4 regions of the Pseudomonas sp. ADAK2 TE3594 genome follow, and region 4 is predicted to be linked to each of the others. Evidence: predicted binding sites of a transcription regulator. Region 4 holds the regulator's gene; each other region holds the start of a gene.
What was found. Region 4 encodes FliA, which starts transcription of late flagellar genes. Its sites were predicted from a motif close to CTAAAGTTTNNNNNNNNNNNGCCGNTAA; they were not measured.
Positions count from the first base shown of each region.

Region 1: a site for FliA is predicted at 3,006-3,033, ahead of AB7M22_RS03395 (methyl-accepting chemotaxis protein). Genes of this name have one in related genera too.
Region 2: a site for FliA is predicted at 2,150-2,177, ahead of AB7M22_RS22560 (methyl-accepting chemotaxis protein). Genes of this name have one in related genera too.
Region 3: a site for FliA is predicted at 2,011-2,038, ahead of motA (flagellar motor stator protein MotA). Genes of this name have one in related genera too.

Region 1 is NZ_JBRJGV010000001.1:751,590-756,318, reverse strand. It holds gene AB7M22_RS03405 (GAF domain-containing sensor histidine kinase) at 1-729, shown strand, start outside; gene AB7M22_RS03400 (hypothetical protein) at 726-1,157, opposite strand; gene AB7M22_RS03395 (methyl-accepting chemotaxis protein) at 1,269-2,894, opposite strand; gene AB7M22_RS03390 (transporter) at 3,169-4,191, shown strand; gene AB7M22_RS03385 (inorganic phosphate transporter) at 4,429-4,729, shown strand, end outside.
Region 2 is NZ_JBRJGV010000001.1:5,043,116-5,047,844, forward strand. It holds gene AB7M22_RS22555 (HvfA family oxazolone/thioamide-modified RiPP metallophore) at 1-396, shown strand, start outside; gene AB7M22_RS22560 (methyl-accepting chemotaxis protein) at 457-2,082, opposite strand; tRNA gene AB7M22_RS22565 (tRNA-Pro) at 2,250-2,326, opposite strand; tRNA gene AB7M22_RS22570 (tRNA-Lys) at 2,422-2,497, opposite strand; tRNA gene AB7M22_RS22575 (tRNA-Pro) at 2,503-2,579, opposite strand; tRNA gene AB7M22_RS22580 (tRNA-Asn) at 2,589-2,664, opposite strand; gene clpB (ATP-dependent chaperone ClpB) at 2,964-4,729, opposite strand, start outside.
Region 3 is NZ_JBRJGV010000001.1:6,595,839-6,600,567, forward strand. It holds gene AB7M22_RS29630 (rhodanese-like domain-containing protein) at 1-301, opposite strand, end outside; gene AB7M22_RS29635 (HDOD domain-containing protein) at 409-1,941, opposite strand; gene motA (flagellar motor stator protein MotA) at 2,107-2,958, shown strand; gene motB (flagellar motor protein MotB) at 2,962-3,990, shown strand; gene AB7M22_RS29650 (hypothetical protein) at 4,401-4,670, shown strand; gene AB7M22_RS29655 (toll/interleukin-1 receptor domain-containing protein) at 4,711-4,729, opposite strand, start outside.
Region 4 is NZ_JBRJGV010000001.1:998,805-1,003,533, reverse strand. It holds gene AB7M22_RS04480 (chemotaxis protein CheA) at 1-395, opposite strand, end outside; gene AB7M22_RS04475 (protein phosphatase CheZ) at 449-1,237, opposite strand; gene AB7M22_RS04470 (chemotaxis response regulator CheY) at 1,260-1,631, opposite strand; gene fliA (RNA polymerase sigma factor FliA) at 1,799-2,539, opposite strand; gene fleN (flagellar synthesis regulator FleN) at 2,536-3,366, opposite strand; gene flhF (flagellar biosynthesis protein FlhF) at 3,485-4,729, opposite strand, start outside.

The sequences.
Region 1 (4,729 bases), 250 kb from region 4:
ATCGAGGCCGAAGAAAACCTGCAACGGACCGAAACGGCGCTGATCAAGGAACGCCAAACCGCCGAAATGCGTGAACAATTCATCGCCGTGCTCGGCCATGACCTGCGCAACCCCTTGTTTTCCATCAGCGCCGGCGCCGAAATGCTCCTGCGCAAAGTCTCCGATCCGGCGAACGAGCAACGGGCCCGGCACATCCTCACCAGCGCTCGACGGGCGACCAAACTGGTGGACGATGTGCTGGACTTTGCGCGGGGTTCACTGGGCCGAGGCATCCCGGTGAACATTGAGCCGTGCCCGGACTTGGCGGACGCATTGCGGCATGTGATTTCCGAGATCCAGAGCATTCACCCAAAACGCATCATTCAGTCGTCGATTGGCGACCTGAGCAACATCCATTGCGATCGCGAACGGGTCGCGCAATTGCTATCCAATCTGGTGGCGAACGCCGTTGTCCACGGAACTCCCGACGGCCCGGTCGAGGTCAGTGCGCAGGTCAAGGAAGGACACTTTGTGTTGAGCGTAAAAAACCAGGGGCTGATTGCCGAAGATGCGCTGCCGCATCTGTTCCTGCCCTACTCGAAACCAGCCGGCGGAACACCGCAGGTCGGCCTCGGGTTGGGGTTGTACATTGCCAGTCAGATTGCGCAGTCCCATGGCGGGAAACTGCAGGTGCTATCGACCGAGCAACAGGGTACGACGTTCACCTTCAGCTTGCCCTCACCGACTTAAGCGGTGGTGCTGACCACCGAACCCGACGTACTGCCGCCCTCGTCCTGCAACGCCTGCAACAACGCCGCCGTCACCGTCTGCAACGAAGCTGAAGTGGCCACAACCTGCGACTGAGCCGCCGCAACGTTCGCTGCTTTGGCTTCGGCGCTGTCTTGCTTGGCCTGGGCTGCTTGCAGTTGTTGCTGTTGTTCCTGCAATTGCTTTTGCAGCTCGGCGAGCTGCTTGCGCAGTTGTTTCACCGTATCGGATTCGCTGCTGGAACTGCTGTCGCTCGACTCGGGTGCACCGCCAGCGGCAACCTTGGTGGTATCGCTGGACGCCTCAGCCGTCGCTGCGACTGAAGTGTCTTCGGTGCTGTCGTTGATCGCGACTTTGCTTGAAGAGGTCGACAGGGTCTGATTGATCGAAACGGAGCTGATGCTGACCATGGGATTTATCCAATGTGGAGTTTGGGTAAATCCGTCATCGACGGGCGCGGCACGAACTTGAGAGTGACTGTGTACCGATTCGGTAACCGAACCGATACACAGCCCATTTCACTAGGCGCTCAACCGCGCCGTCACTTCATTCAACTGCCCCGACAAGCCATGCAGATTGTGGCTGGCCGCTTCGGTGCGCTGCACGTTGTCCAGGTTGGTACTGGCGATGCTGGTGATTTCGGTGAGGTTGCGCGAAATGTCTTCGGCCACTGACGTCTGTTCTTCGGCGGCGGTGGCGATCTGGCGGTTCATGTCGCGAATGGCTTCCACGGCATGGGTGATGCGCTCGAGCATGGCGCCGGCCTGGGTCACTTGCTCGACGCTTTCTTCGCTGCGCGACTGACCGCTTTCGATAGCCTGGGCCGCGTCCACCGCACCGGTTTGCACGGTTTGAATGATCTGGTTGATCTCGATGATCGACGCCGCCGTGCGCTGGGCCAGGCTGCGCACCTCATCGGCGACCACCGCAAAACCACGCCCGGCTTCACCGGCACGGGCCGCTTCGATTGCGGCGTTGAGCGCCAGCAGGTTGGTCTGTTCGGCGATGCCGCGAATCACTTCCAGCACTTTACCGATGCGTCCGCTGTCGGCTTCCAGGCGACGGATGACCGTGGCGGTGTTGGCGATTTCGCCGCGCATTTGGGTGATGGTGTGAATGGTGCCCTGCATGACTTTTTCGCCCTGCTGGGCGGACTGGTCGGCATCATCGGCCGCACGTGCCGCGTCGGCTGCGTGGCGCGCTACTTCTTGCGCGGTGGCGGACATTTCGTTCATCGCCGTGGCCACCTGATCGGTGCGGGTGAACTGCTCGTTGGTGCCGCTGGCCATGAGGCCGGCAATCGAATTCAGCTCGCCGCTGGCGCTGTCCAGGTCCGTCGCACTGCGCTGCAAACGACTGAAGGTTTCGGCGAGGAAATCGCGCAAGGTGTTGGCGGCCCTGGCCAGGTTGCCCAACTCATCCTGACGGGTGCTGGCCACGCGCTCGGCGAAGCGCCCTTGGCTGAGTTGTGCCACATAGTCGATCAGCTTGCGGATCGGCTCCACCAGGTTGCGGTTGACCAGCCACAGACTCAACAAGCCAATCAGCAGACCCGACACCAGCATCACCATGAGCCCCAGCAACACCGTCTGATCGGCGCTGGCGCTGATCTGCTTCGATTGCTCGATGCTCTGCTTGCGCAGTTCGCTGACCAGTTCATTCATCTGTTCGCTGGCGGCACGGTCCACGCCTTTGACCGCATTGTCGCCGGCCGCTGGGTCGGCACCGGCCGCCACGTAGGCATCACGGCCCTTCTGATAGGCCGCGCCTAATGCACGATGCTCTTCACGCAGGCGTTCGATGCGGGTCTTGAGTTGCGGCTCGATGCCCTTTTGCCCGGCCAGTTCACCGAGGATGCCCTGCACGTCGCGCTGACCGTCCTCGAACTGCTTCCAGTATTTGTCCAGGTTCGCAGGTTCCTTGCCGCGCAGCAGAACGTTCTTCCACTCCTGAACCTGCACCTTGAATTGCAGGTTGGCCTCATCGATCAATTGCGAGGTGTGCAACGGACCTTCAATCAGGTTCGCGTAGTTCTGAACGCCATTGGACAGGAAGTGAAAGCAAGCCAAAGCGATCAGCAACATCGCCAACAGGCTGCCGCTCAACAGGGCGAGGATTTGCGCTCTCAGGGATTTTTGCAAAAACATCGAGTGATATCTCATGACAGGGATAAGGCACGCCCAAGTGGCATGCAGATGTCTGGACATCCCTGTCAGCGACGCTGGTTCACCACCAGAATCGAAAGATCTACATCAGCGTCATCGGCGTGCCAGAGCCTTTCTTGAGCGCTCTCCGACCATCGGTAGGAGACGGATTTCCGGCGCCATTCAACTGTCACAAAACCTTCAAAATACGTTGCGATGATGGGGCTCAAGTGAACCTGTGAAACCTGCGACAGGCGCCTCCTCACAGCGAGACCTCATGAACCACAGCATTGACCAACGCCATCGCGATTCCGACCTGTTCGGCCTGCTTTACGGTTTCAGTTTTCGCCCCGGCGAGCGCGGCCGGGAGATCGACTCGGCCAAGGCGCTGCACTGCCTGCAACAACCGGACGACAGTGATGAGTTCCTCTGGCTGCACCTGAACCTGGCCCATGCCGCGTGCGAGCGCTGGATGAAAAGCCATCTGGCATTGCCCGATGAGTTTTTCGAAGCGCTGCACGAAGGCTCCCGCTCGACGCGTATCGAACACGTCGATTCGGCGTTGCTGGCGGTGGTCAACGACGTGGTGTTCAACCTCAGCAGCATGGTCTCCTCGGATGTCTCGACGCTGTGGGTCTGTGCCCGCAGTCGGCTGATCGTCAGTGCGCGGTTGCAACCGCTGCACTCGGTGGACAAGCTGCGCTCTTCGGTGAAGGCCGGTGAATGCTTTCGCTCACCGCTGGAGTTGCTGGTGCATTTGTTGCGCGATCAGGGTGAAGTGCTGACGCAGATCGTGCGCAAGACCAGCCTCAGTGTCGATCAGATCGAAGATGAGTTGCTGTCTTCGCGCCTGTCGACCAACCGCGCCGAACTGGGCGCCAATCGGCGCGTGCTGGTGCGCCTGCAACGCTTGCTGGCGCTGGAGCCGGGCTCGTTGCTGCGCTTGCTCAATCGCCCGCCGCAATGGTTGCAGAAGGAGGACGTCAAGGAGCTGCGCAAGTCCACCGAGGAGTTTGCGCTGATCATTAACGACCTCACGGCCCTCGGTGAACGGATCAAGCTGTTGCAGGAAGAAATCGCCGCCAACCTCAACGAACAGAGCAACCGCACGCTGTTCACCCTGACCGTGGTCACGGTGCTGGCGCTGCCAATCAACATCATCGCCGGCTTCTTCGGCATGAACGTCGGCGGCGTGCCGCTTTCCGGTGATCCGGAGGGGTTCTGGATCCTGGTGGCGCTGGTCGCGACGTTTACCCTGATTGCCGGGCGCTGGGCGTTTCGCAAGCGGCAGGATTATTGATCACGACCATCCCCACCATCCCCGTCCCTGTAGGAGCGAGGCTTGCCCGCGAAGGCGATCTAACAGTCAAAATCATCGTTGAATGTGAAGACGCCTTCGCGGGCAAGCCTCGCTCCTATGGGGATTGTGTGATCGTCGGCATCGCAAAAAAAACCAAACACTGACCCAGCGCAGCCTCTCTGTAATATTTAGCAACGATCATGACCGATACTCCTTCTCTGCTCAGGATTATCCGGCATGGCTACGCCTTCCTTCACCAGCGCTGCCCAGGCTCCCGCCAGCAGCGCCAAGCCGCAGCTCGATAAAAAACCCGGCCTGCTCACTATCGTGATGTTCTTTGCGGTGCTGGGCAGTGGGCTGTTATTCACCGCCTACAGCCTGATGCACGACATGAGCGAACTCGGCACGGTGGTCACCACCTGGACGCCGTTTCTGCTGTTGGGTGTCGCGCTGCTGATTGCCTTGGGCTTTGAGTTCGTCAACGGCTTTCACGACACCGCCAACGCCGTGGCGACGGTGATCTACACCAACTCCCTGC
Region 2 (4,729 bases), 4.0 Mb from region 4:
CGTACTCTCAACAAAAACACCGTTGGCCTGCTCGGCGCCGTCCTGGCCGGAGGCATGATGTTGTCCGGTTCTGTCTTCGCTTCGCAGCCGCTGACTCAAGGCTACCTGCTGGCCTCGGCGGAACAGGTCGTGAAAACGCCCGAAGGCAAATGTGGCGAAGGCAAGTGCGGCGATGCCTCGATGGCGAAAACCGATTCGGATAGCGACGGCAAAGTATCCCGTGCCGAATTCCTGAAAGTCGCGCCGAAGTCCAATTTTGACAAGATCGACACCAACCATGACGGCTTCATCGACGAGCAAGAGGCTTACGACAACGTAAAAGCCAACTTCGAAGCCAATGGCAAGAAAATGCCAAAAGGCCTGTTTGAGCACTTGAAAGACCAAGACGGCGCCTAAGCTTGCGAGAACCAAACCGCGCTTTACCTTCGGGAAGCGCGGTTTTTTCGTCTGGCGGATTTACACCTGGAAGCGCTGCACCATGGTTCGCAATGAATTGGCCAGCTGTGAAAGCTCATGACTTGAGGCGCTGGTCTGATCGGCGCCGGCGGCGGAGCGCACCGACAAATCGCGAATGTTCACCAGATTGCGATCGACCTCACGCGCCACTTGTGCCTGCTCTTCGGCGGCGCTGGCAATCACCAGATTGCGCTCGTGAATCTGGTGGACCGACTCAGTAATGGTCTGCAACGCCTCGCCCGCTCGCTCCGCCAAGGCCAATGTACTGGCCGCGCGCGAGGAACTGGCGTGCATGGAGTCCAGCGCCTGTGTTGAACCGGTGCGCATGCCCTGAACCATTTGCTCGATTTCCTGGGTCGATTGCTGCGTGCGGTAAGCCAGAGCCCGCACTTCGTCGGCGACTACAGCGAAACCTCGACCGCTTTCACCAGCGCGCGCCGCTTCGATGGCAGCGTTGAGGGCCAGCAAGTTGGTCTGTTCAGCAATGGCCCGAATCACATCCAGCACCTTGCCAATGTCCTGCGACTGGTTGGCCAGCGATTGCACCAACCCGCCCGTCGTTTGCACATCGCTGGCGAGAGCGCTGATGGCACTGACGGTTTCGCTGACCCGCGCTTGACCAACGTGCGCCGATTCACTGGATTGGCGTGTGGCGTCGGAAGTAGACACCGCGTTGCGCGCGACCTCCTCCACCGCAGTGGTCATTTCGGTAACGGCCGTCGCGGCTTGCTCAATCTCGTTGTTCTGCTGTTGCAGGTTCTGCGTGCTGTCGAGGGTGACCGCGTTCAATTCATCGGCCGCCGTCGCCAGTTGCGCCGCCGAACCGCTGATGCCCTGCAAGGTTTCACGCAGGTTGTGTTGCATGGTCGCCAACGCCTTGAGCAAGCGGCTCACTTCATCGTTGCCATGGGTTTCGATGGGGCGAGTCAGATCGCCTCGCGCCACGTTTTCTGCGGTATGCAACGCGTCGCTCAAAGGTTTGACGATGCTGCGGGTCAGCAGCATGGCCAGACCGACGGTGGCCAATCCCGCCAAGGCGATAAACAGGCTGACGATCATCCTCGATGTTTCGTAATGCTCTGCAGATTTCTCGCTCTCGGCGGCGACTTGTTTGGCGAACAGATCCGCCAGGTCATTTAGCTGTTTACCCGAGCCATCGACCACGGTTTTCATGTCGATCAGCAGCAGTTTGGTCAATTCGTCGCGGCGTCCCTGTTCGGCCAGGGAGAACGATTGAGCAATACCGGAACGATAAGCCGCGAAGGTGGTTTTGAACTGGTCATACAAGGCTTTGCCTTCGACTGTGTTGACCAGCCTGTCATACGCCGCAATCTTCTCGCTCAACTCTTTGTCGCGAGTGTCCATCTGGCCGCGGTAGACAGGGATGTTTTTCGGATCCTGATCCAGGGCCATGCGCAGGGAAATGGTACGGATGCGCAGCATGATTTCGCGGATCTCGTCACCGCCGCGAATGCTCGGCAACCATTGTTTCTCCACCGCCACCTCGCTGTCGCGAATACTCGACATCTGCCCCAGGGCAAAAATCCCGAGCAAAGCGACCAATACGGCGATCAGGGCAAACCCCAAGGCTGCCCGAGGAGCGATATTCAACTGTCGAAGCACCATAACGAACGCCCTTTTCTTGTAGTGGCTTGGATAAGGGGCGTTGTTTCGGCAGTACCCCGTCGCCTCGTTATCGGCAAGTTGTACGATGACTGAAGTGTTATTTCTCGAAGACAAAAAATCGAAGACAAAAAAAATCCCCGTATCTTTCGATACGAGGATTTTTAATATGGTCGGGGTAAGGGGATTCGAACTCCTGACATCCTGCTCCCAAAGCAGGCGCGCTACCGGACTGCGCTATACCCCGGTAAAAAAAAGGCACCTTTGAAAGGCGCCTTCTGCGAACAGAGCTTTTGGCGTCTGATCTTAAGATCTGATCCCAGCGTTAACTGGTTTCAAAAATGGTGGGTCGTGTGGGATTCGAACCTACGACCAATTGGTTAAAAGCCAACTGCTCTACCAACTGAGCTAACGACCCAAAAATGGTCGGGGTAAGGGGATTCGAACTCCTGACATCCTGCTCCCAAAGCAGGCGCGCTACCGGACTGCGCTATACCCCGGTTTGAAATTGGCTCCGTGACCAGGACTCGAACCTGGGACCCAATGATTAACAGTCATTTGCTCTACCGACTGAGCTATCACGGAACTACATATTTCAATTTACAACTGTGAAGCTTGCTTCACCTCTTCGACCCGTTCGCATCGCTGCGTTCGTGTGTCTGAGGCGCGCTATTCTACAATCTTAAGCACCTCTGTCAACCCCCTAAATTGCTTTCAAGTTAATGATTTGCAACTTATTTCAGATTCCTGCTTGGGGAGCAGAAACCCCTCGGGGTGACTTACTGCGGGGCGCACTTTACAAGCCTTTTCCTTTGAGTTCAACAGCCTGGCGAAAAAAAGGCCTCGCAATGCGAGGCCTCCTTTTACTGCACTGCCGCCGAGCGTCAGACGAAAACGATTTCGTCGTTCTCCACGACACCTTTGGCGGTATCGCCGGGCATGAATCGACCCGACAGAATCAGCTGTGCCAGCGGGTTCTCGATCCAGCGCTGGATCGCCCGTTTGAGCGGTCGTGCGCCGTACACCGGGTCGTAACCGACAGCGATCAGCTTATCCATCGCTTCCGGACTCAGCTCAAGCTTCAGCTCGCGCTCGGTCAGGCGGCTACGCAGGCGACCCAACTGGATCTCGGTAATACCGGCGATCTGATCCCGAGCCAACGGCTCGAAAATCACCACTTCGTCGACCCGGTTGATGAACTCCGGCCGGAAGTGCGTGGAAATCGCATCCATCACTGCCGCGCGCTGCGCTTCGCGATCCCCTACCAGCTCCTGGATCTGCACTGAGCCAAGGTTGGAGGTCATGACGATCACAGTATTCTTGAAATCCACCGTGCGGCCATGGCTATCGGTCAAACGGCCATCTTCAAGCACTTGCAGCAAAATGTTGAACACGTCCGGGTGGGCCTTCTCGACCTCGTCCAGGAGGATCACCGAATAAGGCTTGCGACGCACCGCCTCGGTCAGGTAACCGCCCTCTTCATAGCCCACGTAGCCCGGTGGCGCACCGATCAGTCGAGCCACGGAATGTTTCTCCATGAACTCGGACATGTCGATCCGCACCATCGCCTCTTCGGTATCGAACAGGAACTCGGCCAGCGCCTTGCACAGCTCGGTTTTGCCGACGCCGGTCGGGCCGAGGAACATGAACGAACCGCTCGGGCGATTCGGGTCGGACAACCCGGCGCGGGAACGCCGCACCGCGTTGGAGACAGCGATCACCGCTTCGTCCTGACCGATCACACGCTGGTGCAACAGGCTTTCCATCTTCATCAGTTTTTCGCGCTCGCCCTCGAGCATTTTCGCCACGGGGATGCCGGTCCACTTCGACACAACTTCGGCGATCTCTTCTTCGGTCACCTTGCTGCGCAGCAACTGGTTTTCGCTTTTGCCGTGCTGATCGACCATTTGCAGGCTGCGCTCCAAGTCCGGGATCACCCCGTATTGCAACTCGGCCATGCGATTCAGGTCGCCCTTACGGCGCGCGGCTTCCAGTTCCTGACGGGACTGTTCGATTTTCTGCTGGATCTGTGCCGAACCCTGGACTTCGGCTTTTTCCGAGTTCCAGATTTCTTCGAGGTCCGAGTACTCACGCTCGTGACGAACGATTTCTTCCTGCAGCTTTTCCAGACGCTTCTTCGCCGCGTCATCGCTTTCTTTCTTCAGCGCCTGGGATTCCACCTTCAGCTGAATCAGGCGACGCTCCAGGCGGTCCAGCACTTCCGGCTTGGAGTCGATCTCCATGCGGATGCGGCTGGCGGCTTCGTCGATCAGGTCGATGGCTTTGTCCGGCAGCTGACGATCAGTGATGTAGCGATGACTGAGCTTGGCCGCGGCGATGATCGCGCCGTCAGTGATCGCCACCTTGTGGTGAACCTCGTAACGCTCTTTCAGGCCACGCAGGATGGCAATGGTGTCTTCTTCGCTCGGCTCATCCACCAAGACTTTCTGGAAGCGCCGCTCGAGGGCCGCGTCCTTCTCTATATATTGGCGGTACTCGTTGAGCGTGGTCGCGCCGACGCAGTGCAATTCACCACGAGCCAATGCAGGCTTGAGCATGTTACCGGCATCCATCGAGCCTTCGCCCTTGCCGGCGCCGACCATGGTGTGCAGTTCGTCGATGAACAGAATGATCTGCCCTTCCTGCTTCG
Region 3 (4,729 bases), 5.6 Mb from region 4:
GCCAGATAAAGCGCCCGGCCCAACCGCCGCCTTCGTCGTCATAGACGACGTAGACCGCATCGGGGTTGTGTCCCAGCTCGCCGAACAATGCTTCAAGCGCAGCTTGGGTCGGCAGCAGGCCTGGCGCAGGCGCCTGACCCAGTTGAGTACGTTTTGGATCGACAAAGCGTGCCCCGGGGATATGCCCTGCGGCATAGCGGGCGCTGCTGGTCAGGTCCACCAGAATCAGTTCGCGGGAGTCGAGACGCGGGAGCAGGTCGCTCGGCTCGATCACCAGCGCCAAGCCAGAGAAGTCAGACATGTGAGGTCTCCAGAGCACAAAGGGGAGGATTGTAGCGCAGCGTCATGAGGGCCTGTTATCAGTTATTTCGGCACGGGAAATAACTGATAACAGGCCCGGTGGTGGTCCTAGCGGTGGCTAAAGCTGTGCAGGGCTTTTTCGATGCACTGCGCGGTTTTGCCGAACGCTTGCACGGTGATTTCCGAGAACGGCCCGCCGCCCTGATCCGCCACCACGATCATGATCACCCGACCGTTGTTGGTCAGGGAGCGCAGCAGCAAGTGTTCACCGCTGAACTGTTTACGCAGGCTGGCCGGCAGCAGGGCCGAGAATTGTGCGTTGTTGGCCGGCGTCAGGCGCACCTGGGCCTGTTGCGCGAGCAGGCGTTGCAGTACGGTGCTTTGGCTGACCGGCAGGTTCAGGCCGGCCACTTCCTTGGGCAGCCCGGCGGTCTGGTGCGCGCGCAGATTAGCGTGCGTGCGGTCGGCCATCAGGATCATCACCCGCCGCATGCCACACGCCACCAGGGCGTCTCGGGCCGAGCTGGTCAAGTGCATGGCATTGGTAAAAGGGCTCGGCTCCACCAGCAATTCGGCGCATTGTTTACGCCACTTCGCCAGGTCTTCAGCGGTGGGTGCCGGGGCCGGCAGCAAACCGCCGTGAACACGGTTGATGCCCGACGGCCAGATCAGCGCTTCGGCCGGGTGCCAGAGGTCCGGCATGGCGTGTTGGCGCGCACTGTTAGCGGCCTGTTGGTGCAATTGTTGTTGCACTTCATCCATCGGCATTTGCAGGTAAAGGCTGGCCAGGTACTGCCAGCGTTCACAGTGAGGACTGTCCCAGCCCTGTTGTGCCGACAACGCCAGACCATTGGCCAGCAGCACGGTATTGGCGGGCTGATTGAGCCAACGCCGTAGCGTCGGGTCGTCATCGAGACGATTCTGTTGGCGTAGCGGGTGATCGTTGTCACGCGCGATGCGCAGGACTTTCACCAGTTCGCGTTGTTCGTTGAGCAGTAGCCGATAACCCTGCTGCACCCAGATCGGCAAACGCCAGACATCCACCAGCGCCAGACAGATTTCCAGCAGGCGCACGCCGAACAATTGCTTTTCGACTTTGCGTGCCGACTCGCCTTTATGGATGATCCGCAGCTCCCATTCTTCAAGCAACTGCGGATGGGTCAACGCCATGGGCCACAGTGGCGAAAGAAACAGCAGGCTGCCCCAGTGGATGTCCTGCCACAACCGCGCCAGGCGACCGGCAAAAAAACCATTGGCCTGTTGGGTGGCGTGCTGGCTGATCAACTGAAGCTGGCGCAAGGCGACAGGGAGCTGCGATTGGGGTTCGGCGGGCAGGCGCTCGAGCAATTCTTCGGTGCGTTTCAAACCGAGCCGATTGATCGCCACTTCAAGATTTTCAGCAGGCTCGGTCATGCTGCCATGGGTATGGCGATTAGCTTCGCGAATCACGCTCAAGGCCAGGGCCGGGCTGTCCTGCATCAGTTCGGCGATGTCTCGCAGCGAGCTGCGGTTGTCGCGGATGGCTTTGCAGACTTGGTCGTGACTGGCTTGCGGAACCGGCAGGCGTACGCCATCGAGAAGCTTGACCCAGCCTTCGAGCGTGGTTGGTTTTGGTGTTGGGACGTTCGTTTCGTTAGCCATGGTTGCACGCGATCATTGTCTGCATTACCTATCCCTGCGCGGGCTAATTTAGCTTTTCGATTGAACTGGCTATAGTCTGGCGCAGTTTTGCCGATAAGGAGAAGAAGAGATTTTTTAACTTCCGAATATGACCTTGAACCCGACTCAGTAAGTGCTCTCCTACCTATGGCTAAAATTCTCGGCATCATCGTCGTATTCGCGAGCGTACTCGGCGGATACGTGCTCTCCCACGGCAAGATTGCCGCCCTTATTCAGCCTTTCGAGGTGATGATTATCGGTGGTGCGGCCCTCGGTGCATTCCTGCAGGCCAACCCAGGTCATATGGTCAAGCACGTTCTCAAGAAAGCCTTGGGAATGTTCAGCTCGCGTTTCAATCACACTTTCTATCTGGAAGTGCTGGGTCTGATTTACGAGATCCTCAACAAGAGCCGCCGCGAAGGCATGATGGCGATCGAAGGCGACATCGAAGATGCCGCCGCGAGCCCGATCTTCGCCAAGTACCCGGCAGTCCTGAAAGATGACCGCATGACCGCGTACATCTGCGATTACCTGCGCATCATGTCCTCCGGCAACATGGCTCCCCATGAGCTTGAAGGCCTGTTCGACATGGAGCTGACCAGCCTTAAGGAAGACCTGGATCACCCTTCCCACGCGGTGAATGGCATCGCCGACGCCATGCCCGGTTTCGGTATTGTCGCGGCAGTATTGGGTATCGTGGTGACCATGGCCTCCCTGGGTGAAAGCGACCAGAAAATGATCGGTGTGCACGTAGGTGCGGCACTGGTGGGGACCTTCTTCGGTATTCTCGCGGCCTACGGTTTCTTTGGTCCGCTGGCCCATGCCCTGGCCCACGATGCCAAGGAAGAACTGAACGTCTACGAAGCCATCAAGGCCTCGCTGGTGGCTTCGGCTTCTGGCATGCCGCCATCGCTGGCAGTGGAATTCGGTCGCAAGGTTCTGTACCCGGCGCACCGTCCTAGCTTCGCTGAGCTGGAACAAGCGGTTCGCGGTCGCTAAGTCATGGAAAATAACCAGCCGATAATCATCAAGCGCGTCAAAAAGTACGCGGGCGGGCATCACGGGGGCTCCTGGAAAATCGCCTTCGCGGACTTCGCGACGGCGATGATGGCGTTCTTCCTGGTGTTGTGGCTGTTGTCCACGGCAACACCGGAGCAGAAGATTGCCATCGCCGGTTACTTCAAGGACCCGGTCGGTTTTTCCGAAAGCGGTACGCCGTACATCATCGATCTGGGCGGCTCGCCGACCCTGGCACCGGAGAGAACCCTCAACCCTGAGGTGAAGTCCCAGCCTCAGCCGGACAAGGTGACTGTCGACTCCGAGCAGGTCGAAGGCATGGCCGAGCTGGTCGAGAAGGAGCGTCTGGAACTGCTGCTGCAAGAGTTGCAGAACAAGGTCGAAGAAAACCCGCAGTTGCAGAAGTTCAAGGACCAGATCCTCTTCGAGATTACCCAGGACGGTTTGCGCATCCAGATTGTGGACGCCGAAAACCGCCCGATGTTCGACTCCGGCAGTGCGCGTCTGAAGCCGTATTTCGAAGACATCCTGCTGGCCATGGCCGACACCATCAAAGCGGTGCCGAACAAGATCAGTATCAGCGGCCACACCGATGCCAAGCCGTACTCGGGCACCGGCGACTTCGGCAACTGGGAACTCTCGGCCAACCGCGCCAACGCGGCTCGTCGTGCATTGATCGCTGGCAGCTATCCGGACTCTCAAGTAGCGCGAGTCGTGGGTTATGCCTCGTCGGCGCTGTTCGACCGGGAGAACCCGTTCAACCCGGTCAACCGCCGCATCGACATCATCGTGCTGACCAAGAAAGCCCAGCGGGCCATCGAAGGTTCGCAAGGTGCCGAACCTGCGCCAGTGCCGACGCAAGGGCAGGGCGGCCCGGGCGAAGTGCCCACGCCGCCAGCCGATCCGAATGCCTTGCCGGCGGATAAGGAACCGCTGCCGGCGCATGAGCTTCGCGAGCGTTTGAATCTGTTCGACAACCCGGCGCCGAAACCGGGTGAGTCGCCCAAGCAGTGACCCACGAAAAAGCCGCGAATGATCGCGGCTTTTTTGTCTCTATTCACCGGGCACGGGACTGACGCTGCCAGCAGCAAAAATAAAGAACATGGCTTGCTTCCGAGATTGGCGTAGGACCGTTCTGAGGCGTATTGGCCGGGTTTTACTTCCCTAGGTTGCTCGCCTATAGTTCGCCCGTCGCCGACGTTTCGGTGATCGACTTTAGCCGGTCGTAACAGATGATGCACAAGCGCCCGTATAATCGTGGCGCTTTTTGCTGCCTGGCATCTGCATGTCTATGGTGGCTGTGCGTGGGACACCTTCGGGTGTGCCGGGTTCATCTGTCCGGTCGGCTAACCCGCGTACAGCTACCACCCAATTCGTTTAGCCGCGAAAGGGTGGGAGTTTCACTTATCAGATGAGATATAAACATGACCCAGTACCACCCTCTGCAAGGCAATTTCAGCGTCGGCCCGACGCTGTACATAGATACCGAAGCCAAAGTCTCGGATCTCCTCGAAACCGCCACTCACCGAATCAAAGCCGCGCGCAATCTGCTCAACAGCATTACCTGCCTGTGCATCAAGGACGCCGAAGGTCACGACCTGGAGCATTTCGCCAATGCTGCACACGTGTTGATTCAGGATGGCTGTGACGCCCTGGATGCGCTGGGCTGGAAGCTGGAAAAAGCTGTACGCTGAAAATCAGAAAGCCGCGATATTCGCGGCTTTTTTGCGCGTGTCAGAAACCGCGTCGGATG
Region 4 (4,729 bases):
GCGGTTTGCGGCTCGGCCAGACGGGCCAACGCTGCAAGCAATTCTGGAGTGGCAGCCGTGATCGGGCTGCGTTCGCGGACTTCGCTGAACATGCTGTTCACCGCGTCCAGTGCTTCGAGAACCACGTCCATCAGCTCCGAGTCGACGCGTCGTTCACCCTTGCGCAGGATGTCGAACACGTTCTCGGCGATGTGACAGCACTCCACCAGTTCGTTGAGCTGGAGGAAGCCGGCGCCCCCTTTTACAGTGTGAAAACCGCGAAAAATTGCATTGAGCAAATCCGCATCATCCGGTCGGCTTTCAAGCTCGACCAGCTGTTCGGACAGTTGCTCTAGAATCTCGCCGGCCTCAACCAGGAAATCCTGAAGGATCTCTTCATCGGCGCCGAAGCTCATTAAGGGGGTGCTCCTGAGGTCTAAAAACCTAAAAAACCTAAAATGCTAAAACTCTAAAATCCTAGGCTGGATAACAAATCGTCCACATCGTCCTGACCGGACACAACGTCTTCTCTTTTATCGGCATGAATCTGCGGACCTTCACCCTGAGAGAGATGTTTTTGCGGATCTTTTTCAGCCAGCATCGCATCACGGTCATGTTCGATACCCGCAAAGCGGTCGACCTGACTGGCCATGAGCACGAGCTTGAGCAGATTGCTTTCAACTTCGGTGACCAACTGGGTCACGCGCTTGATCACCTGACCGGTGAGGTCCTGGTAATCCTGGGCCAGGAGAATGTCGTTGAGGTTGCTCGACACGACGCGGTTATCTTCGCTGCTGCGTGTCAGGAAACCGTCGACGCGCCGGGCCAGTTCGCGGAACTCTTCAGCCCCGACTTCGCGACGCATGAACCGTCCCCAATCCGTGCTCAGCGCCTGAGCTTCGTCGCTCAGGCTGTTGATCAGCGGCGTGGCGTTTTCCACCAGGTCCATGGTGCGGTTCGCCGCGGCCTCGGTCAGCTTGACCACATACCCCAAGCGCTCGGTGGCATCCGTGATCTGAGACACTTCCTCGGCTTGCGGCATGTGCGGGTCAATCTGGAAATTGACGATCGCGCTATGCAGCTCGCGGGTGAGCTTGCCTACCTCCTGATACAGGCCGCGGTCACGGGTCTGATTGAGCTCATGGATCAATTGCACCGCATCGCCAAACCTGCCTTTTTCAAGGCTCTCGACCAGTTCGACCGCGTGTTTTTTCAGGGTCGATTCAAAATCGCCCATTGAAGATTCTTTATGCTCCATAGCTCCCCCGTGGCGCAGTCCATCAACCGATGCGTTCGAAAATCTTCTCGATTTTTTCTTTCAACGCCTGGGCCGTGAAGGGTTTGACCACATAGCCATTTACACCGGCCTGGGCCGCTTCGATGATTTGCTCGCGCTTGGCTTCAGCGGTCACCATCAGCACCGGCAGGTGCTTGAGCTTTTCATCGGCGCGCACGTGACGCAGCAGATCGATACCGGTCATGCCAGGCATGTTCCAGTCCGTTACCAGAAAGTCGATGCTCCCACTGTTGAGAACCGGAATGGCAGTGGTGCCATCGTCAGCCTCGACCGTGTTGGTGAACCCAAGGTCACGCAACAGGTTTTTTATGATCCGCCGCATCGTTGAGAAGTCATCAACGATGAGGATTTTCATGTTCTTGTCCAATTCGACCTCCAAGCAGTCTTAAACGCGCCCAGCACCTGGACGCGCCATTTCAATCAATCCGGCAAAGCACTCAATGACTGTCTGGAGCACAACAGATCGAGACCGGCGCAGTTCAACACCACACCAGCTCCATTCGCAGTGTCCCCACACTGCCTTCAGCGCGCTCGCCACTCCCCCAAACGCCCCCGCAAACGGGCCGCGCACTGGCTGTGTAACTGGCTGACCCGCGATTCGCTGACCCCCAGGACCTCACCGATTTCCTTGAGATTCAACTCTTCGTCGTAGTACAGCGCCAACACCAGTCGCTCACGCTCCGGCAAATTGGCAATCGCGTCCGCCAGCGCCGCCTGGAAGCGTTCATCTTCCAGATCGCGTGACGGCTCGAGATGAGCACTGGCGCCATCCTCATGCAGCCCTTCGTGTTCGCCGTCCTGTAACAGATCGTCGAAACTGAATAACCGGCTGCCGAGGGTGTCGTTCAAAATCCCGTAATAATCGTCGAGACTCAATTGGAGTTCGGCCGCAACCTCATGATCTTTAGCGTCACGGCCGGTTTTAGCTTCAATCGAGCGAATCGCGTCGCTGACCATGCGGGTATTGCGGTGAACCGAACGTGGTGCCCAGTCCCCCTTGCGCACTTCATCGAGCATCGCGCCGCGGATTCGTATGCCCGCGTACGTCTCGAAACTCGCGCCTTTGCTGGCGTCATATTTGGTTGATACTTCAAGCAGGCCGATCATCCCGGCCTGGATCAGGTCTTCGACCTGGACACTGGCCGGCAAACGCGCCAGCAAGTGGTAGGCAATGCGTTTGACCAGTGGCGCGTAACGCTCGATCAGCTCGTACTGCGCGTCACGTGCCGACTTCTTGTAGAGGTTGTAGCCACTGGCTGTCATAGGACGGGTCCTGCCGCTTGTTGCACGAGGCGCTCGACGAAAAACTCCAGGTGCCCGCGTGGGTTGGCCGGCAGTGGCCAGGTATCGACCTTCTGCGCAATGGCCTTGAACGCCAGGGCGCACTTGGAACGCGGAAAGGCTTCGTAGACGGCACGCTGCTTCTGCACGGCCTTGCGCACGCTTTCGTCGTAAGGCACCGCACCGACATATTGCAAGGCGACGTCGAGGAAACGATCCGTGACCTTGGTCAACTTGGCGAACAGGTTGCGGCCTTCCTGCGGGCTCTGCGCCATGTTGGCCAAGACACGGAAACGGTTCATGCCGTAGTCGCGGTTCAGCAGTTTGATCAGCGCGTAGGCGTCGGTGATCGAGGTCGGCTCGTCGCACACCACCAGCAAGACTTCTTGCGCTGCGCGGACGAAACTGACCACCGAGTCACCAATGCCCGCAGCGGTGTCGATCACCAATACGTCGAGGTTGTCGCCGATATCGCTGAAGGCCTGGATCAGGCCGGCATGCTGGGCCGGGCTCAGATGAACCATGCTCTGGGTGCCGGATGCGGCCGGGACGATGCGAATACCGCCGGGCCCTTGCAACAGCACATCGCGCAGCTCACAGCGGCCTTCGATCACGTCGGCCAGGGTACGTTTGGGTGTCAGCCCCAGCAGGACGTCAACGTTCGCCAGCCCCAGATCGGCATCCAGCAGCATGACGCGCCGGCCGAGCTCAGCTAGAGCCAGGGACAAGTTCACTGACACGTTAGTCTTCCCGACGCCACCTTTGCCGCCGGTCACCGCGATCACCTGTACGGGATGCATGCTGCCCATGTTATTTTCTTTACCTTGTCTTACTTAGACGGAGGCCACATTACTGGCTGCGCGTTCACCAACTGAACAATGCATGGCAGACCATCGATGTAGGTACAAAAACCGTTCATTAAATACCTCAGCCAACCCGCTTGGTCGGACTGTGGTAAAGGTCAGCGAACATATCAGCCATGGCTTCTTCGCTGGGTTCTTCCTGCATTTGCACGCTAACGGCACGGCTGACCAACTGATGACGACGCGGCAGATGCAAATCATCCGGAATCCGCGGGCCATCGGTCAGGTAAGCCACCGGCAATTCATGACTAATGGCCAGGCTCAACACCTCGCCCAAGCTTGCCGTTTCATCCAGTTTAGTCAGGATGCAGCCGGCAAGGCCGCAACGTTTGTAACTGTGATAAGCGGCAGTTAGAACCTGTTTCTGGCTGGTGGTTGCCAAGACCAGATAATTTTTTGATTTGATGCCGCGTCCGGCCAGGCTTTCGAGCTGCATACGCAGTGCCGGATCGCTGGCCTGCAAGCCGGCGGTATCGATCAGCACCACGCGTTTGCGCAGCAAAGGCTCCAGTGCCTGCACCAAGGATTGGCCCGGATCGACGTGGGTGACCGACACGTTGAGGATCCGGCCGAGGGTCTTGAGCTGCTCCTGAGCGCCGATGCGATAGCTGTCCATGCTCACCAGCGCGATGTTCTGCGCGCCGTACTTGAGCACGTAACGAGCCGCCAGCTTGGCCAGCGTGGTGGTCTTGCCCATGCCAGCCGGGCCGACCATGGCAATCACGCCGCCCTCTTCCAGTGGCTCGACTTCCGGGGTGGTGATCATCCGCGCCAGATGCGCGAGCAACATGCGCCAGGCCTGACGGGGTTCTTCGATGTCGGTAATCAGCGCCAGCAGATCGCGCGACAACGGGCCGGACAGGCCGATGCGTTGCAAGCGACGCCAGAGGTTGGCCTGGGCCGGACGACTGCCTTGCAGCTGATTCCAGGCCAGCGAGCCAAGTTGCACTTCCATCAGTTCACGCAGGCTGTTGAGCTCGAAACGCATCGAGTCGAACGCACGCGGGTCGACGCCGGTCGCCGCGGCAGGCGCAGGTGCCGGGCGCCGAGGCTCGGCCAGCGTCGGCTCGATCAGCGGCTCGGCGGCGGTCAACGGCAGGCCGGCGAACAACTGACGATTGGTGCTCTTATCGCTCTCGCCATCGCCACGCAGGCTCAGTTCGGCCTGGGCGGTGACGATCCGCGACTGGGTCTTGCGCAGCTCGTCCTCGAGTTCCATGTTCGGAACACGCGGGGCCAGCGCCGACAATTTGTAATCCAGGGCAGCCGTCAGCTCGACACCACCGGCGATCCGGCGATTGCCAATGAT